Linked DNA regions of Phytohabitans houttuyneae. The protein of the gene in region 1 interacts with the protein of each later gene in a pairwise test. Links are inferred from orthologs where the notes say so. Each region holds a gene or a part of one and is shown on either strand. Other genes may lie near its edges. The genes, in order: Phou_RS14940 and ctaD.

What was found.
Region 2: the proteins of Phou_RS14940 (region 1) and ctaD interact in binary tests that used the Escherichia coli proteins (3 or more experiments, as listed by UniProt). The link is inferred for Phytohabitans houttuyneae from one-to-one orthologs.

Annotation. Positions count from the first base shown.
Region 1 is NZ_BLPF01000001.1:3,371,985-3,379,338, forward strand. What follows is about bases 819-3,663. They hold Phou_RS14940 (pyridoxal phosphate-dependent aminotransferase), read left to right. Parts: upstream 819-1,568; coding sequence 1,569-2,759; downstream 2,760-3,663. Other genes in these bases: Phou_RS14935 (MmpS family transport accessory protein), read left to right, coding at 915-1,547; Phou_RS14945 (hypothetical protein), read left to right, coding at 2,988-3,182; fxsT (FxSxx-COOH system tetratricopeptide repeat protein), read left to right, coding at 3,237-3,663. Also shown: glmS (glutamine--fructose-6-phosphate transaminase (isomerizing)), read right to left, coding at 1-716; more of fxsT, read left to right, coding at 3,664-6,386; Phou_RS14955 (HEXXH motif domain-containing protein), read right to left, coding at 6,399-7,354. UniProt on the Escherichia coli protein: Shows aminotransferase activity with methionine and histidine as substrates, and to a lesser extent also with phenylalanine.
Region 2 is NZ_BLPF01000002.1:1,771,425-1,778,841, reverse strand. The notes cover bases 1,349-4,256. They hold ctaD (aa3-type cytochrome oxidase subunit I), read left to right. Parts: upstream 1,349-1,882; coding sequence 1,883-3,631; downstream 3,632-4,256. Other genes in these bases: Phou_RS31190 (class I SAM-dependent methyltransferase), read left to right, coding at 4,244-4,256; Phou_RS31195 (hypothetical protein), read right to left, coding at 3,639-4,178; Phou_RS31205 (TOPRIM nucleotidyl transferase/hydrolase domain-containing protein), read right to left, coding at 1,349-1,708. Outside these bases: Phou_RS31215 (endonuclease/exonuclease/phosphatase family protein), read left to right, coding at 1-294; Phou_RS53280 (hypothetical protein), read right to left, coding at 280-537; Phou_RS54620 (hypothetical protein), read left to right, coding at 928-1,056; more of Phou_RS31205, read right to left, coding at 1,043-1,348; more of Phou_RS31190, read left to right, coding at 4,257-4,978; Phou_RS31185 (class I SAM-dependent methyltransferase), read right to left, coding at 4,990-5,748; Phou_RS31180 (hypothetical protein), read left to right, coding at 5,801-6,355; Phou_RS31175 (hypothetical protein), read right to left, coding at 6,426-7,097; Phou_RS31170 (MerR family transcriptional regulator), read left to right, coding at 7,190-7,417. UniProt on the Escherichia coli protein: Cytochrome bo(3) ubiquinol oxidase is the terminal enzyme in the aerobic respiratory chain of E.coli that predominates when cells are grown at high aeration.

The DNA.
Region 1 (7,354 bases):
GCCTGACCAGAGAAGTCGGTGATCTCGATGCCGTCGGGCGTGATCAGCACAACCTGGTCCTGTCCCAGCTCGACCGCCTCGCGGGTGTGCTCGATGAAGGCGGACACGTCGCTGGCCAGGTAGTTTTCCCCGTCTCCGCGGCCGACGACCAGCGGCGAGTTGCGCCGGGCGCCGACCACCGCGCCGGGCACGGCCGAGTCGACGGCGAGCAGCGTGAACGCGCCCTCCAGCCGCTGGCAGACCCGGCGCATCGCCGCGGCCAGCCCTTCCGCGCTGGCCTCGCCCTGGTCGGCCAGCTCGACGGCGAGCAGGTGGGCGGCGCACTCGGTGTCGGTGTCGCTGGCGAACTCGATGCCCTCGGCCTCGAGCTCCGCGCGGAGCTTGGCGAAGTTTTCGATGATGCCGTTGTGGATCACCGCCACGCGGCCGTCGCGGGACATGTGTGGATGGGCGTTTCGGTCGGTGGGGCCGCCGTGGGTGGCCCACCGGGTGTGGCCGATCGCGGTGGTGCCCTCGCCGATGCCGGCGGTGGGTGTCTCGGCCAGGATCTTTTCCAGGTTGGACAGCTTGCCGGCCCGCTTTTCGGTCAGCAGGCGGTCGCCGGCCACCACGGCGACGCCCGCCGAGTCATACCCTCGGTATTCGAGCCGGCGCAGCCCGTCCAGCACGATGCCCAGCGCCGGTCGGGCGCCGACGTAGCCCACGATTCCACACATGGCCCGCAGCGTAACCCACTTTCGCTCACCACGCTTGCTCGAAAGCCCCCCTATCGCTCACCCGACATGAGCGTTTGCGGCAATCGAGGGAAGAATCGGACACCGGACTTGCCCAGCGGGCCGATCGTGGAACACCGTGACTCGCCGCCGTCCTTATCCGGGGAAGATCCGGAGTTTTATCCGGGGGGACAACACCCGATGACATACCCGCCGCCGTACGAGCCGCAACCTGGCACGCATCCGACCCAGCCGGTGCCGCCCCCGCCCACGTCGTCGCCGCCCACCACGCCTTACCCGGCCTACCTCGGTGCACCCGCCGCGCCGCCCCGGCCGCCCCGGTCCAACGGGCCGATCCTGGCGGTGGTGATCGCGCTGGCCGTGCTGCTCGTGGGCGGCGCCGTGACCGCCGGTGTGCTGCTGGTCCGCAGCGGCGACGACCCCGGCACGATCACCACGGACCCCACGCGGGACATCGAGACACCGCGGGTCGAGCAGACCGAGCCGGAGCCCGGCGCCACCGGTGGCTACGGCGCCGACAACCCGGGCGCCGGCCAGAAGGTGGTGTACGAGGTGACCGGCGACGGTCCGGTGAGTCTCGTCTTCGTCAAGGACGACGGCCGGACGCCGGAGCGGGCCACCGACACCGACCTGCCGTGGCGCAAGGAGCTCACGCTCGCGGAGGGCGCCGCCCTGGTCAGCGTGACCGCCATCCGCAGCGCCGGCGGTGAGGGCAGCATCGAGTGCCGGATCACCATCGACGGCGAGGAGGTCGCGAAGAAGTCCGCGAGCGGCACCTTCGCCACCGCCACGTGCTCGAAGCTCATCTTCTAGGCACGCCGTTACGCTGGCCCGGTGACCACCATCGACAGCGATCCCGGCGTGCACCGGATGCGGGTCTTCGGCACCACGATCTTCGCCGAGATGTCGGCCCTGGCCGTGCGCCACGGTGCGGTCAACCTGGGCCAGGGCTTCCCGGACACCGACGGGCCGCCGGAGATGCTGGAGGCGGCCGTCGAGGCGCTGCGCACCGGGCACAACCAGTACCCGCCCGGCGCCGGCGTCCCCGCGCTCAGGGCGGCCGTCTCGGCACACCAGCGGCGGTTCTGGGGGCTTGAGTACGACCCGAACGGCGAGGTGCTGGTCACCGCCGGCGCCACCGAAGCCATCGCGGCGGCGATCCTGGGCCTGTGCGAGCCCGGCGACGAGGTGGTCTGCTTCGAGCCCTACTACGACTCGTACGCGGCCTCGATCGCGCTCGCCGGCGCGGTCCGGCGGCCGGTGACACTCCGCCCCGGCGCCGGCGGGCGGTACGCGTTCGACCCCGCCGAGCTGCGCGCGGCGTTCGGGCCGCGCACCCGGCTGGTGCTGCTCAACTCGCCGCACAACCCCACCGGCAAGGTCTTCACCCGGTCCGAGCTCACCCAGATCGCCGAGCTGTGCCAGGAGCACGGTGCGTACGCGGTGACCGACGAGGTGTACGAGCACCTTGTCTTCACCGACGCGAGGGACGCGCACATCCCGCTCGCCACCCTGCCCGGCATGCGCGAGCGCACCGTGCGCATCTCCTCGGCGGGCAAGACCTTCTCGTGTACCGGCTGGAAGATCGGCTGGGCGAGCGGCCCCGCCGCCCTGGTCACCGCGGTGACGCGGGTCAAGCAGTTCCTCACGTACGTCAACGGTGGGCCGTTCCAGCCCGCCGTGGCCGTGGCGCTGGATCTGCCGGACAGCTACTACGAGGGCTTCCGCGCCGGGCTGCAGGCGCAGCGCGACCAGCTCGTGGCCGGCCTGACCGACGCCGGCTTCGGTGTGCTCCCGTCCGAGGGCACCTACTTCGTGACCACCGACATCAGCCCGCTGGGCGGTACGGACGGCATGGAGTTCTGCCGCTCGCTGCCCGAGCGCCTGGGTGTCGCGGCCGTGCCGACCGAGGTGTTCTACGACGACCCGCAGGCGGGAAAGCGGCTCGTCCGTTTTGCCTTCTGCAAGCGCCCGGAAGTGATCGACGAGGCCGTGCGCCGCCTGCGCGGAGCGCGAGCGGGCTGAGCGTGACCAGCGGCGCGGGGTGAGGCCGCGGGAGCAACGGTCCGGACCACCGCGGACATCGCGGTAGCTCGGGTCTTCTCGCTCTTGCTCTTAAAGAACCGTCAGCGCAACTCCTTCTGCGCGGGTTCGGACGCCGCGTCGGGCTGTGGGCAGCGGGTGGCGGGCCGGCCGTGACCGGGTGGCGCGGGCGGGCGAGGCCGAGCCGGTGGTCCGCTAACGACGTGTCCCGTGAGCTGGTTTTTCGTACGTTCGACCATGGCGGATCACCCGGCTGCGATTGTTCTTGAGCGAAGCGTCGTCGATCTCGGTCAAAACAGAAAATCCGTTTGTGCCCAAGAAGTGGTGGTCGTCAGCGAAGCGCTTGGTCAGGCCGGGAATTCCGTTTACCATTCGTGGCAGACATTCGGATCGCGTGGGAAATGAGCACCCGTGTCAGAAACCGCGACGGCGGACAAGCCGTTTGATGCCCTGGTAGAGGTGTTGTTGCAGGTCCCCGCGCTGAGGGATCAGGCCGAGCGCGACCGCGTGGTCAACGATACCGCCGCTGTCCTGCGTCGCGCGTTCACGACTCGACGCGCTTCCGATACGCGCGGTGATCTGTTATCGCTGATCCATTCCTACAGCCTGCTCAGCGGCGGCGTGGTGGCCTTCAGCAGCATCGTGGCGGACCGGTATCCGGAACCGTCGGCTCTGCGTGCGCACGACCTGGCCCGCGAAATCAGGGGATCGTTGCTGCTCTCGGCACCTGATCGTCAGGATCTGTGTCGAATGCTCGGCGAGGTTGGCATTACGGCGGTTTTCAAGGCGCGCGGCGAGCTGTCCGAGGTGCCGGAGCTCAAGGACTTCGGCGTCTGGGAGGACTGGGCCGCCGTAATCCGGATCATGGAGCGGCAGCCTGCCCCCGAGGGCGAGGCGCCACCGCTGCTCGGATTCGTCGTACGCCTCGCCGACCTCGTCGACCGCACGCGGGCCGGTGCCCTGCGGCGCTGGGCGGCGAGCGTCGCCGGCGGTCTCGGTGCCACCGAGTCGATCGCCGCGGCGCTGGGGCCAGAGGAGCGGGACGACGAGGACCTCGGCGCGCCACGCCGGCGCCCGGCCGGCGCCCGCACGATCCGGGGCGGCGTGCCCCTTCAAAACCGCAACTTCACCGGCCGGGTGGAGCTGCTCGACCGCCTCGCCCGCACCCTCGCCTCGGGGTCCAAGGCGGCGGTGCTTCCGCACGCTGTTCACGGCATGGGTGGCGTCGGCAAGACCCAGCTGGTGCTCGAGTACGTGTACCGCCACCTGGATGACTACAACCTCGTCTGGTGGTTGCCCGCCGACTCCGCCTCCGGCGTGCTGACCTCGCTGGAGCAGCTCGCCCGGGAGCTCGGGATCCGACCGGGCGACAACGCGCAGCAGACCGCCCGCCTGGTGCTCGACGCCCTCGCCGCCGGAGCGCTGAAGTGGCTGCTGGTGTACGACAACGCCAACGACCTCGACTCGATCGACGAGTACGTGCCCTCCACCGGTGGAGATGTCGTCGTCACGACGCGCAACAGGGAGTGGGCGGCCGTCGGTCTGTCCATCGAGGTTGACGTCTTCCAGCGCGAAGAGAGTGTCGAGCTGCTGCGGCGGCGGACCGGAAACGGGATCAGCGAGGAGGACGCCGACCGCCTGGCCGAGCGCCTCGGCGACCTGCCGCTGGCGCTGGAGCAGGCGGCGGCCTGGCACCTGCTCACCCAGATGCCGGTCAGCCAGTACATCGGTCTGCTGGAGCAGCATCAGAAGGAGCTGCTGTCGGAGGGGAAACCGGCCGGTTACCCCATGTCGGTGGTCACGTTCGTGACGCTGGCGCTGGATAAGCTGCGCGCTGACGCCCCGGCCACGGCGCAGCTGCTGGAGCTCTTCGCCTTCCTGGGTGGTGAGGGAGTCTCGGTGTCGCTGCTGCGCTACGGCCGCGACGCGGACGTCGTGCAGCCCTTGCGCGCGCTGCTGGGCGACACGATCAGGATCAACCGCGCGGTCCGCGACCTCAACCAGTACGGCTTGGTCAAGGTCGACAACGACCAGCGCCTCGAGGTGCACCGCCTCGTCCAGAGCGTGCTCCACGACCTGCTCGACGAGCAGCGGGCCGCGGAGACGCTGCGCAGCGCCCAAAACCTGCTGGCCAAGGCCAACCCGGGAGACCCCGACGAGGAGGACGACCGCACCGCCCTCGACCGGCAGCGCGAGATCGGCCCGCACCTGCGCCCGGCCAAGATGATCACGGCGAAGCGGATGGAGGCGCGGTCGACGGTGCTCGACCATATCCGCTACCTGTACAACATGGGCGACTACGAGAACAGCCGCCGGCTCGCCGACGACGCGGTCAAGGAATGGGAGAGCGACGACAGCCACCCGCGGTTGGGTCCGGACGGCGAGTTGACGCTCCAGGCCAAGGCCCACATCGCGAACGCCATGCGCGCGCTCGGTGAAAGCGCGCCGGCCGACGAGCTGACCAACGACACCTACGCGCGCATGCGGCGGTTTCTCGGCGAGACCGCCAAGTCGACCCTGGTGCTGGGCAACCAGATCGGCCAGGCCATGCGTATCCGTGGCGAGTACGCGGACTCGCTTACATTCGATCGGGAGTCGCTCGACCGGCACAAGGAGGTGAAGGATCTACCGGAGCACTACATCCTGCGTGCGCAGTCCAACCTGGCGGTCGCCCACCGCATGGTCGGCGACTTCGTCGAGGCGGCGCGGCTGGACCGGGAGATCGTCGATCGGATCGAGGCCAGGGGCCGCTCCGACAACAGCTTCCGCGCCCTGGAGACGTACATCAACATCGCCCGTGACTACTACGGGCTCGGTGCCTATCAGGCCGGGCTCGCGGTGCTGGAAGGGTGGCGCGGTGCGCTGATGGAGAGGCGCAGCAGCGGCCACCGCATCGTGCTGCTGTCCGGCCGGACGTACGGCATCACGCTGCGCAAGGCCGGCCGGCTGCGGGAGGCGGCCGACGTGCTGGGCGAAAACCTGGAGCAGACCCGGCGCCGGTTCGGCGAAAACCACGAGTACACCGTGGCCGCCCTGTCGAGCTACGGCAACGCGCTGCGGCAGCTGGGTGACGTGTCCGGCGCGCTGGAGCTGATCGTGGACGCCTCAGGCCGCTACCGCGAGTTTTTCGGCGAGCACCACCCCTTGACGCTCATCACCGACATCAACGAGGCCGTGGCCCGGCGGGCCCAAGGTGACAACGACGCCGCGTTGGCACTGGACCTCCGCGCGTACGAGCTGCTCGCCGAGGTGCTCGGGAGCGACCACCCGTACACGCTCTGCGCGGGTACGTCGCTCGCCACCGACTACGCCCTGCACGGCGAGGCGGCCAGAGCCCGGGCCTTGTCGACGGAGGTGCTGGAGCGCAGCCGGGTGACATCGGGCGGTCCGCACGAGGCGCGCGACAACGCCGAGCACCCGTACCTGCTGGCTCGCGCGGTCAACCTCGCTCACGACATGCGCGCGACCGGCGACGGGGACGAGGCGGCGGCACTCCTGCGCGACGCGGTGTCCGGCCTGCGCCAGACGTTGGGCGCCACCCATCCCGAGGTCGTCGACGCGGAGCAGGGCAAGCGGCTCGAGGGCGACGTCGAGGCGCCGCCCACCTGACCGCGAGCCTTCTCAGGTGGCGTTGGCGGCCCGCCAGCGCTCGTGCAGCTGACGCTGGCGCTGCTCGGCACGTCGCGCCACGGCGGTCGGCACCGGCTCGGCGAGCAGCGCGTCGGTGAAGTGCCGCAGGTGCGCGGCGAACCGGGCACCGACCGGCGTGAGCGCTCCCGAGCCTTCCAGCGTCGCGAGGCTCTGAGCCACCTGGAGGCGTGCGTTCGCGAACTCCTGCTCCGCCGCGTCGGTCACGCCGGGTACACCCCGCAGCGCCCGCCACGTGTCCGCCACGCCGGCGAACGCGTACACACCCTGCAACAGGCCGGCCAGCGGCCGGGCGTCGGTCCGCCACGGGGCGAAGTACCGGCGTTCGTCGGCCGGGTCGCTCAGCTGCACGAGGTCGAGCAGGGCGCTGAGCTTCGCGTGCTGGTACTCGTGGACCAAGGTGACCGCGAAGTCCGCGGCGGTGGCCGGCCGGGTCAACCCGAAGACGCCGAACACGTGCCGGATCGTGGCGCTGCGTGCCGAGCGGCCGTCGCCTTGCAGGGGCACGAGCGCGCGCAGGCCGGCGGCGATCTCGGCGGCCCGGTACGGCACGCGCTCGGTGAGCAGGTGCCAGGCCTCGGTGAAGAGCTCCTGCCAGTGTGCGAACTCGGCGGCCGACAGGCGGGGGGCCGGGGGAGCGTGGTAGCCGTGCCGGTAGGGATCGACATCGTCGAGCGCCAGCTTCGCCCGGACCGTGCCGGAGCCGGCCACGAGCGTCCGGACCGGTTGCCAGCCGTCGTCCGCCGCGCCGGTCACGGTGACGGGGCCGCGGCCGGCGTCGACGGTCAGCGTCCCGCCCGCGCTGGTGACCCGGGCGTGACGGGCCTCGCCGACCGCCAGCCGGCCCACTCCGGGCAGCGCGACGGCGCCGTCGCGGACCGGCACCGTCATCTCGGTGTCCACGCGAGCGGCGGCGCAGGTGACGGCCG
Region 2 (7,417 bases), on another replicon or contig:
GATGGCAACTCGCAACCGATCGTGTTCGGCGGCGACCTCAACACCACGCCCGCGATGGGCATCCGGCGGATGCTGCCCGACCAGCTCGTCGACCACACGCGGGCGCTGTCCTCGCTGTACCCGACCACGTGGGCGGTCGGTGGCGCCAACAGCGAGCGGAAGTTCGGCGCCCCGCTCTGGCGGATCGACTGGCTGCTCAGCACGTCCGACGTCACTGTGCACGAGTACGAGTTCGTGGACCCGAAGGGCCTGTCCGACCACCGGCCCCAGCGCGCGGTCCTATCCACCGGCTGAGACGCCCTCGGACAGCTCCCAGAAGGCGGCGTAGCGGCCACCGCGGCCCAGCAGCTCGGCGTGGCCGCCCTGCTCCACGATCCGGCCGCCGGAAAGGAACGCGACCCGGTCGGCTCGCCGCACGGTGCGCATCCGGTGCGCGACCATGACCACGGTCCGGCCGGCCATCAGCCGCTCGATCCCGTCGTGCACCGCCGCCTCGTTCATCGGGTCGAGCGCGGAGCTCACCTCGTCCAGCAGCACGATCGGCGCGTCCTTGAGCAGCGCCCGCGCGATCGAGACCCGCTGGCGTTCGCTGCCGGACAGCAGCGCGCCGGCGCGCGGCCCGCCGCACGTCCCGCAGCGCGCCGTCCAGCAGCGCGAAGCGCTCGGCGGTCCGGCCGCCGGCGCGCAGCACGGGCTGGGCCTGCAGGTACTCGATGACCCGCGCGGTGGCCTCGTGGTCGCGCTCGCGGCGCTCGGCGTCGGCGGCGGCCGTCGCGCGTCCGGTCCAGACCTGGATCGCGGCGACGACCGGGGCGGCGACCAGCGCGGCAAGCCCCAGCTGCCAGTTGAACGCCGGCGGGGCCAGCTATCTGGGCGAGCCGGCTCACGCGTGGCGCCTGGTCCGAGCCGGCCGGCCTGGGACCGCTGGTGAACACGGCCGCCGACGAGTACCACCCCTCGCTCTCGCCCGGCCTGGACCGGCTCTTCTACGTGGCGGGCGGCGACCTCCACCAGGTGGCGACCTCGGCGCTGGCGGTACCGCTCACACCGCGGTGAGCAGCGCGTCCAGCGGCCGCGGCAACGCGTCCCGGGCGATGGCCGCCTCGACGAGCAGCCGCGCGTAACGCGACTTGCGGGTCGCGCCGCTGCCCAGAAACCGCCGCATCTGCGCCTGCGGGTCGCGGCCGCGCCAGGCGGGCTGGCTCTGCAGCGAGCGGAACGATCCGAGGTCGCCCTGCGAGTCGAACAGCGCCTCGACGCCGGTGGTGCCCACAGCGCGGATCAGCTCGTCTTCGAGGTCCTCGACGCAGGTGTAGAAGCCGAGCCGCTCCATGCCGGCCCGGTCGGGCGGGGAGCCGACCCCGGTCGCGACGAGGCCGCGCCGGAAGACCTCCTCCTCGTGCAGGTCGCACAGTCCGGTCAGGCGCATCCAGCCGCCCAGCGGCCCGAGGCCGCGCAGGAACCGGCCGATCGCGTGTGCCCCGCCGATCGGCACGACCACGACCTGCTCGGCCGCCAGGTCCCGGCCGCGGGCGGCGGCGGCCGTCTCGACGGCGATCTGGTCGCTGATGCCCTCGACGAGCACCAGGGCGGCGGCGCTGTCGAGCTTGGCGAGGGCGCGCGCGGTCGCCTCGATCGGCGCGGTCGGGCCGCTCACGTAGCCTTCGAGCGCCCGGCGGGCGAGCGCGCGGCGGGTGGCGAGATCCATGGCGGCTACCGCCCGGTGCTCCGTCGATCAGCGCGCGCCATGGCCGCATCATCGACCACGGGCACGGCCCGGGACAACCGATTTGTTCATGGCGTTCCGGGTGGGGCGGTGGTGGGCGTTTTGACGGACGAATCGGGGAAAGCGGCACGGCCGGGGGTGACTGCTGTGACCAGGATCGAACCGCGGCCCAGCCCGCTGACCGCGCGACCGTGGCCGGTGCGCGAGGAGGTCCGGGGCTCGTTCCTGGCCCGCACGCTGCGCTCCACGGACGCGAAGCAGATCGGGATCATGTACGGCGTCACCGCGTTCGCCTTCTTCATGGTCGGCGGGCTGATGGCGCTGCTGATGCGCGGTGAGCTGGCCCGGCCGGGCATGCAGTTCCTCTCGCCCGAGCAGTACAACCAGCTGTTCACCATGCACGGCACGATCATGCTGCTGCTGTTCGCGACGCCGATCGTGTTCGCCTTCGCCAACTACGTGGTACCGCTGCAGATCGGCGCGCCGGACGTGGCGTTCCCCCGGCTCAACGCGTTCGCCTACTGGCTGTTCGCGTTCGGCGGCACGCTCGTGCTGGCCGGCTTCATCACGCCCGGCGGCGCCGCCGACTACGGCTGGACCGCCTACACGCCCCTGTCGACCGCCGAGCACTCGCCCGGCGTGGGCGGCAACATGTGGGTCGTCGGCCTGGTGCTGTCCGGGCTCGGCACGATCCTCGGCGCGGTCAACATGATCACCACGATCCTGACCCTGCGGGCACCGGGCATGACCATGTTCCGGATGCCGATCTTCACCTGGAACATCCTGCTCACCAGCGTGCTGGTGGTGCTCGTGTTCCCGCTGCTCGCGGCCGCCCTGCTGGCGCTGCTCGCGGACCGCGTGCTGGGCGCGCACGTGTACGACCCGGGCCACGGCGGGCCGCTGCTGTGGCAGCACCTGTTCTGGTTCTTCGGGCACCCCGAGGTCTACGTCGTCGCGCTGCCGTTCTTCGGCATCGTCACCGAGGTCATCCCGGTCTTCTCCCGCAAACCCATCTTCGGGTACAAGGGACTGGTCGGCGCCACGATCGCGATCACGCTGCTGTCGATGAGCGTGTGGGCGCACCACATGTTCGCCACCGGCCAGGTGCTGCTGCCGTTCTTCAGCTTCCTGAGCTTCCTGATCGCGGTGCCGACCGGCCTGAAGTTCTTCAACTGGATCGGCACGATGTGGCGCGGCCAGATCACCTTCGAGACCCCGATGCTCTTCGCGATCGGCTTCCTGGTCACGTTCCTGCTCGGCGGGCTGTCCGGCGTGATGCTCGCGTCACCGCCGATCGACTTCCACGTCACCGACACGTACTTCGTGGTGGCCCACTTCCACTACGTGCTCTTCGGCACGATCGTGTTCGCCGTGTACGCCGGCATCTACTTCTGGTTTCCCAAGGCGACCGGCCGCATGCTCGACGAACGGATCGGCCGCGTGCACTTCTGGCTGACCTTCATCGGCTTCCACACCACGTTTCTGGTGCAGCACTGGCTCGGCAACGAGGGCTTCCCCCGCCGGTACGCCGACTACCAGCCGGACGACGGCTTCACCACGCTCAACACCGTCTCCACGATCGGCTCCTTCGTGCTCGGCGCCTCGACCCTGCCGTTCCTCTACAACCTGTGGCGCTCGTACCGGTACGGCCAGGTCGTGACCGCCGACGACCCGTGGGGCCACGGCAACTCCCTGGAGTGGGCCACCTCCTCCCCTCCCCCGCTGCGCAACTTCGACCGGATGCCGAGGATCCGCTCGGAGCGGCCGGCCTTCGACGCGAAGTTTCCGGAGCTGGCCGCCGGCGGCCAGTCGGACGCCGGCCCGCCCGAGGGTGGCGCCAAGCCGTTGACCAGCGAGTCGCGCGGCGGCGCCACCTACTCCGAAGACACCACCACCGAGCGGTAGCGGCCCCCTACCCGCCGGCGGTGTTCGACGCGGGTCGGACCGGACGGGGGCGAGGCGGCGGGGCCGGCCAGTCGCCGTCCGCGACGATCGACGCGAGGTCGTCCTGACCGGTCAGGTCGTGCCGGGCCGCCGCGCGGAACCCGCTGAGCACCGTGCGGTACCGCTCGCTGTCGTACGGCTCGCGCCCGTAGGTGACCGCGTCGATCGTTATCATCATCTGCCGCCCCGCCGCCACGACCTCGGCTCCACCGATCAGCGCCACCTTGATGAAGGCCAGGTGGGCGGCGTTGCGGGCCTCGCGCCGCTCGGCGTCGTCCTCCGGGGTGTCGTCCGTGAAGTCCTGCAAGACCCTGCGCGCCTTGCTCGCCAACGTCTGAAACGCGATGTAGGCGTCGACACGGTCCTGGTAAAGGCGGTAACGGTCCTCGTGCTCCCGCTGCTCGCGTCGCAGCCGGGTCGCGTGCCGGGCCTGCATGAGGGCGGTCAGGACGCCCGCTCCGGCCGCCACGGCGCCACCGGTGAGCGTCAGCAGTATCGATTCCCACATGCATCGAATGTTGACGGGCCGGTCAACCCCGACGACAGGGGCGTGGTCGGGCTAGATTTTCGGTCGTGCTCGACTATGACCGGGAGGCAAAGCGCTACGACGAGTCGCGCGGGGGTGAGCCGCGCGCGGCCGCGGCGGCCGGCGCTGTCGAGCGGCTCCTGCCGCCCGGCGCGCGGCTGCTGGTCGACGTGGCCTGCGGCACCGGCATCGTCACCACCCGCCTGCGCCGGCCGGGTCGCACCGTCGTCGGGGTCGACCGGTCCACGGGCATGACCGCCGTGGCCGCCGCCCGGCTCCCCGGCGCCGCGGTCGTCGGCGACGCCACGGCGCTGCCCGTGGACTCCGGACGCGCCGACGCGGTGCTGATGATCTGGCTGCTGCACCTCGTGCCGGACCCGGAGCGGATCGTCGCCGAGGCGGCGCGGCTGCTCGGCCCGGCCGGTCGCCTCATCACCACAGTGGACAAGAACGAAGGACCGTTCGCGGTGGCAAGCGACGTCGCGGAGCTGACCGCGCCGCTGCGGCGCCGGCAAGGCGAGCGGCCCGACGGGTACCGCCGGGTCGTCGCCGCCGCGAGCCGGCACGGCCTGGCCCCGGCGGCCGAGACGGCGTTCGTGGGCGCCGGCCAGGGGCGCACGCCGCGGCAGTGGGTCGAGCACATCGGCCGCGACACGATCCCGTGGGCGGACAAGGCCGAGGCGGACGAGCTGTGCCGCGCGCTGGCGGCCCTGCCCGATCAGGACACGCCCCGCCCGGATCCGGTGTACCGCGTCGTCGCCCTCGCCCGCGCCAGCGCGTAGGTTGAGCGCGCTCAGCGGGTGGCTGATATCAGGATGGTCTGCGTCCTGATGCGGTAGCAGCCCTCTTCGGCTATCCGGGCCCGCACCAGGTCGCGCACCGCGGACCGCTGCGCCTCGGTCAGTGGCTCGGCCGGGAGGCTTTCCTGGTACGCGAGGATCGGCTCCGGTTCGTGCACCACGATGTCGCTCGGGTAGCGCTCGGCGGTGACCGCGGAGAAGTGCTCGGCCACCCGCGCGGGCCCGCTGTCGCCGGTGAAGTCGCTGCGGGTGAGCGCGGCGGCGAGGTCGGGGCGGCCGATCGCCGGGCCGAGCGCGTTCAGCTCCCGCAGGTGGTCGCGGCCGTTGGTGCTGACCGCGAGCCGGCCGCCGGGGCGCAGCACGCGGGCGAACTCCGCCAGGCCGGCACCCGGGTCGTCCAGGTGGTAGAGCATGTGGTTGGCGACCACGACGTCGAAGCTGCCCGACCGAAAGGGCAGGCTCGTCGCGTCGCACCGCAGCACCCGCGCGCCGGAGATGGCGCGCAGGCGGGCACACATGGCCGCCGACGAGTCGGTGAGGGTGAGCCGCAGGTCGCTGGCGCCGTCCGCCCACAGCATTCCGGTGCCGGCGCCCACTTCGAGAAGGTCGCCGGAGGCGGGCAGCCGGTCGCGCACCCACGCGTACCACGGCCGCGTCTGCGTGCTGTGCATGTGCAGCGCGATCCGGGCGTCGAGATTGGCGGTCGTCGCGGCGTACTGCCGGCGGGCGTGCTCCGCGGGCGTGGAGTCCATGCCGCCATGCTGCCCGGTCACGCCGCGGACGGACACTGGGTACGGTCAGCGTGTGGCGTACGACCCTTTGGCGGAGAGCGTCCGCCTGATCGCCGACGGGCTGCCGGACCGGCCGGTGCGGCTGAGCCGTCGCCACCGGTTCGCGCCGGTCGCGGTCGACGTCGACGGTGACATCGCCGCGGCCCGCTTCCTGCGCCGCGGCGCCGGCTGCTTCTGGGACGAGACGCACCTGCTGGTCGCCGACGCGCCCGGCGGCTGGCGCCGGCTCGGCAGCGGCGGGTCCTCCCACGGCACCGAGGATCACGCCGGCACGGAGTTCGAGCGGGCCCGGCAGGGCATCGCGCCACACGATGTCGTGGTGGGCGGCGGCGCCGGCGCCCTGCGCGACTCCGACCGCCTGCTGCCCTGGCGGGGTCGCTGGGTGCAGACCGCCTCGCTGCTCGCCGGCAGCGGGATCGCGCGGGTCACGGTCAAGGGGCGCGAGCTGCACGTCCCGTACCACGGTCATCTGGTCGTGGTCTGGCAGACCCGCCGGCCGCCGTCGGTGGCCGCGCACGACGCGGCCGGACGCCCGGTCCGCGCCGTCACCCTGCCGCGCGGACGGTGAACCACCCTTTGCCGGCCGGCCGCCGCGGCGATCGCCGCGCTGCGTGACGAGGCGCCGGTCTGACCCGCGCCTACCCGACCGGCCCGGACCACTCGGGCAGCGTGAGGTCGTGGCCCTCGGCCCTGGCGCGGGCCGCCAGCCGCTGCCACGCCCGCCACCCGGGACCGCCGGCGGTCTTCTTGAGCGCCGCCGGCGGTGCCGCCTCGACCTCGTCCGCGAAGGCGCGGTTCAGCGCGGCGACGATGGCCGGCTCGGGGCGGGGCGCCAGCAGGTACGCCAGCAGCAGCCCCAGCGTCAGGAACGGCCGCACCTCGGCGTCGTCGTGCCACGCGCCCGGCGCGTGGCGGCGGCACCACGCGAGGTACCGCACGGCGGCCTGCGTCGCGTCCGGGCCGAGCTCGACCGCCGACTCGACGAGGGTGGCGAGCGTGCCCGCCGGTTCCAGCAGGTCGTCCGCCCGCACCAGCACGAGGCAGGCGAACAGCCGCGCCACGTGGCCGCGCGCGTCCTCCGGCCGCGCGTAGCTGGACAGCTGCAGCACCTCGCGCGGCGTCCACGGCAGCTCGGCCGGCAGCCGGCGCACGAGCAGCAGCTCCTCGATGCCCTGCCGGTACTCCTCGACCCGCACGCCGTAGTCGAGCGCCGCCATCTCGCACACGATCGAGGCGTCCAGCCGGTCGCGCACCCAGTCGCGCAGCGCGAGCTCGGCGGGGTGCAGCGCGTCCAGCGTCGGCTCGATCACGCTCAGACCGTACTCGCCGGCGAACCGTTGACTTTGACGCTGCGTCAACCTCTACCGTCGAAATCACCGTACGAGATCGGAGGAGGTCGGCGATGGAGTGGTCGATCCAGGACATCGCCCGGCTGGCGGGGACGACGAGTCGGACGTTGCGCCACTACGGGGCCGTGGGGCTGCTGGAGCCCAGCCGCGTGGGGCGCAACGGCTACCGGTACTACGACCAGGACTGCCTGCTGCGGTTGCAGCGGATCCTGCTGCTGCGCGAGCTGGGCCTCGGCCTGCCCGCGATCGCCCAGGTGCTGGAGGGGCAGCGGGACCCGGTG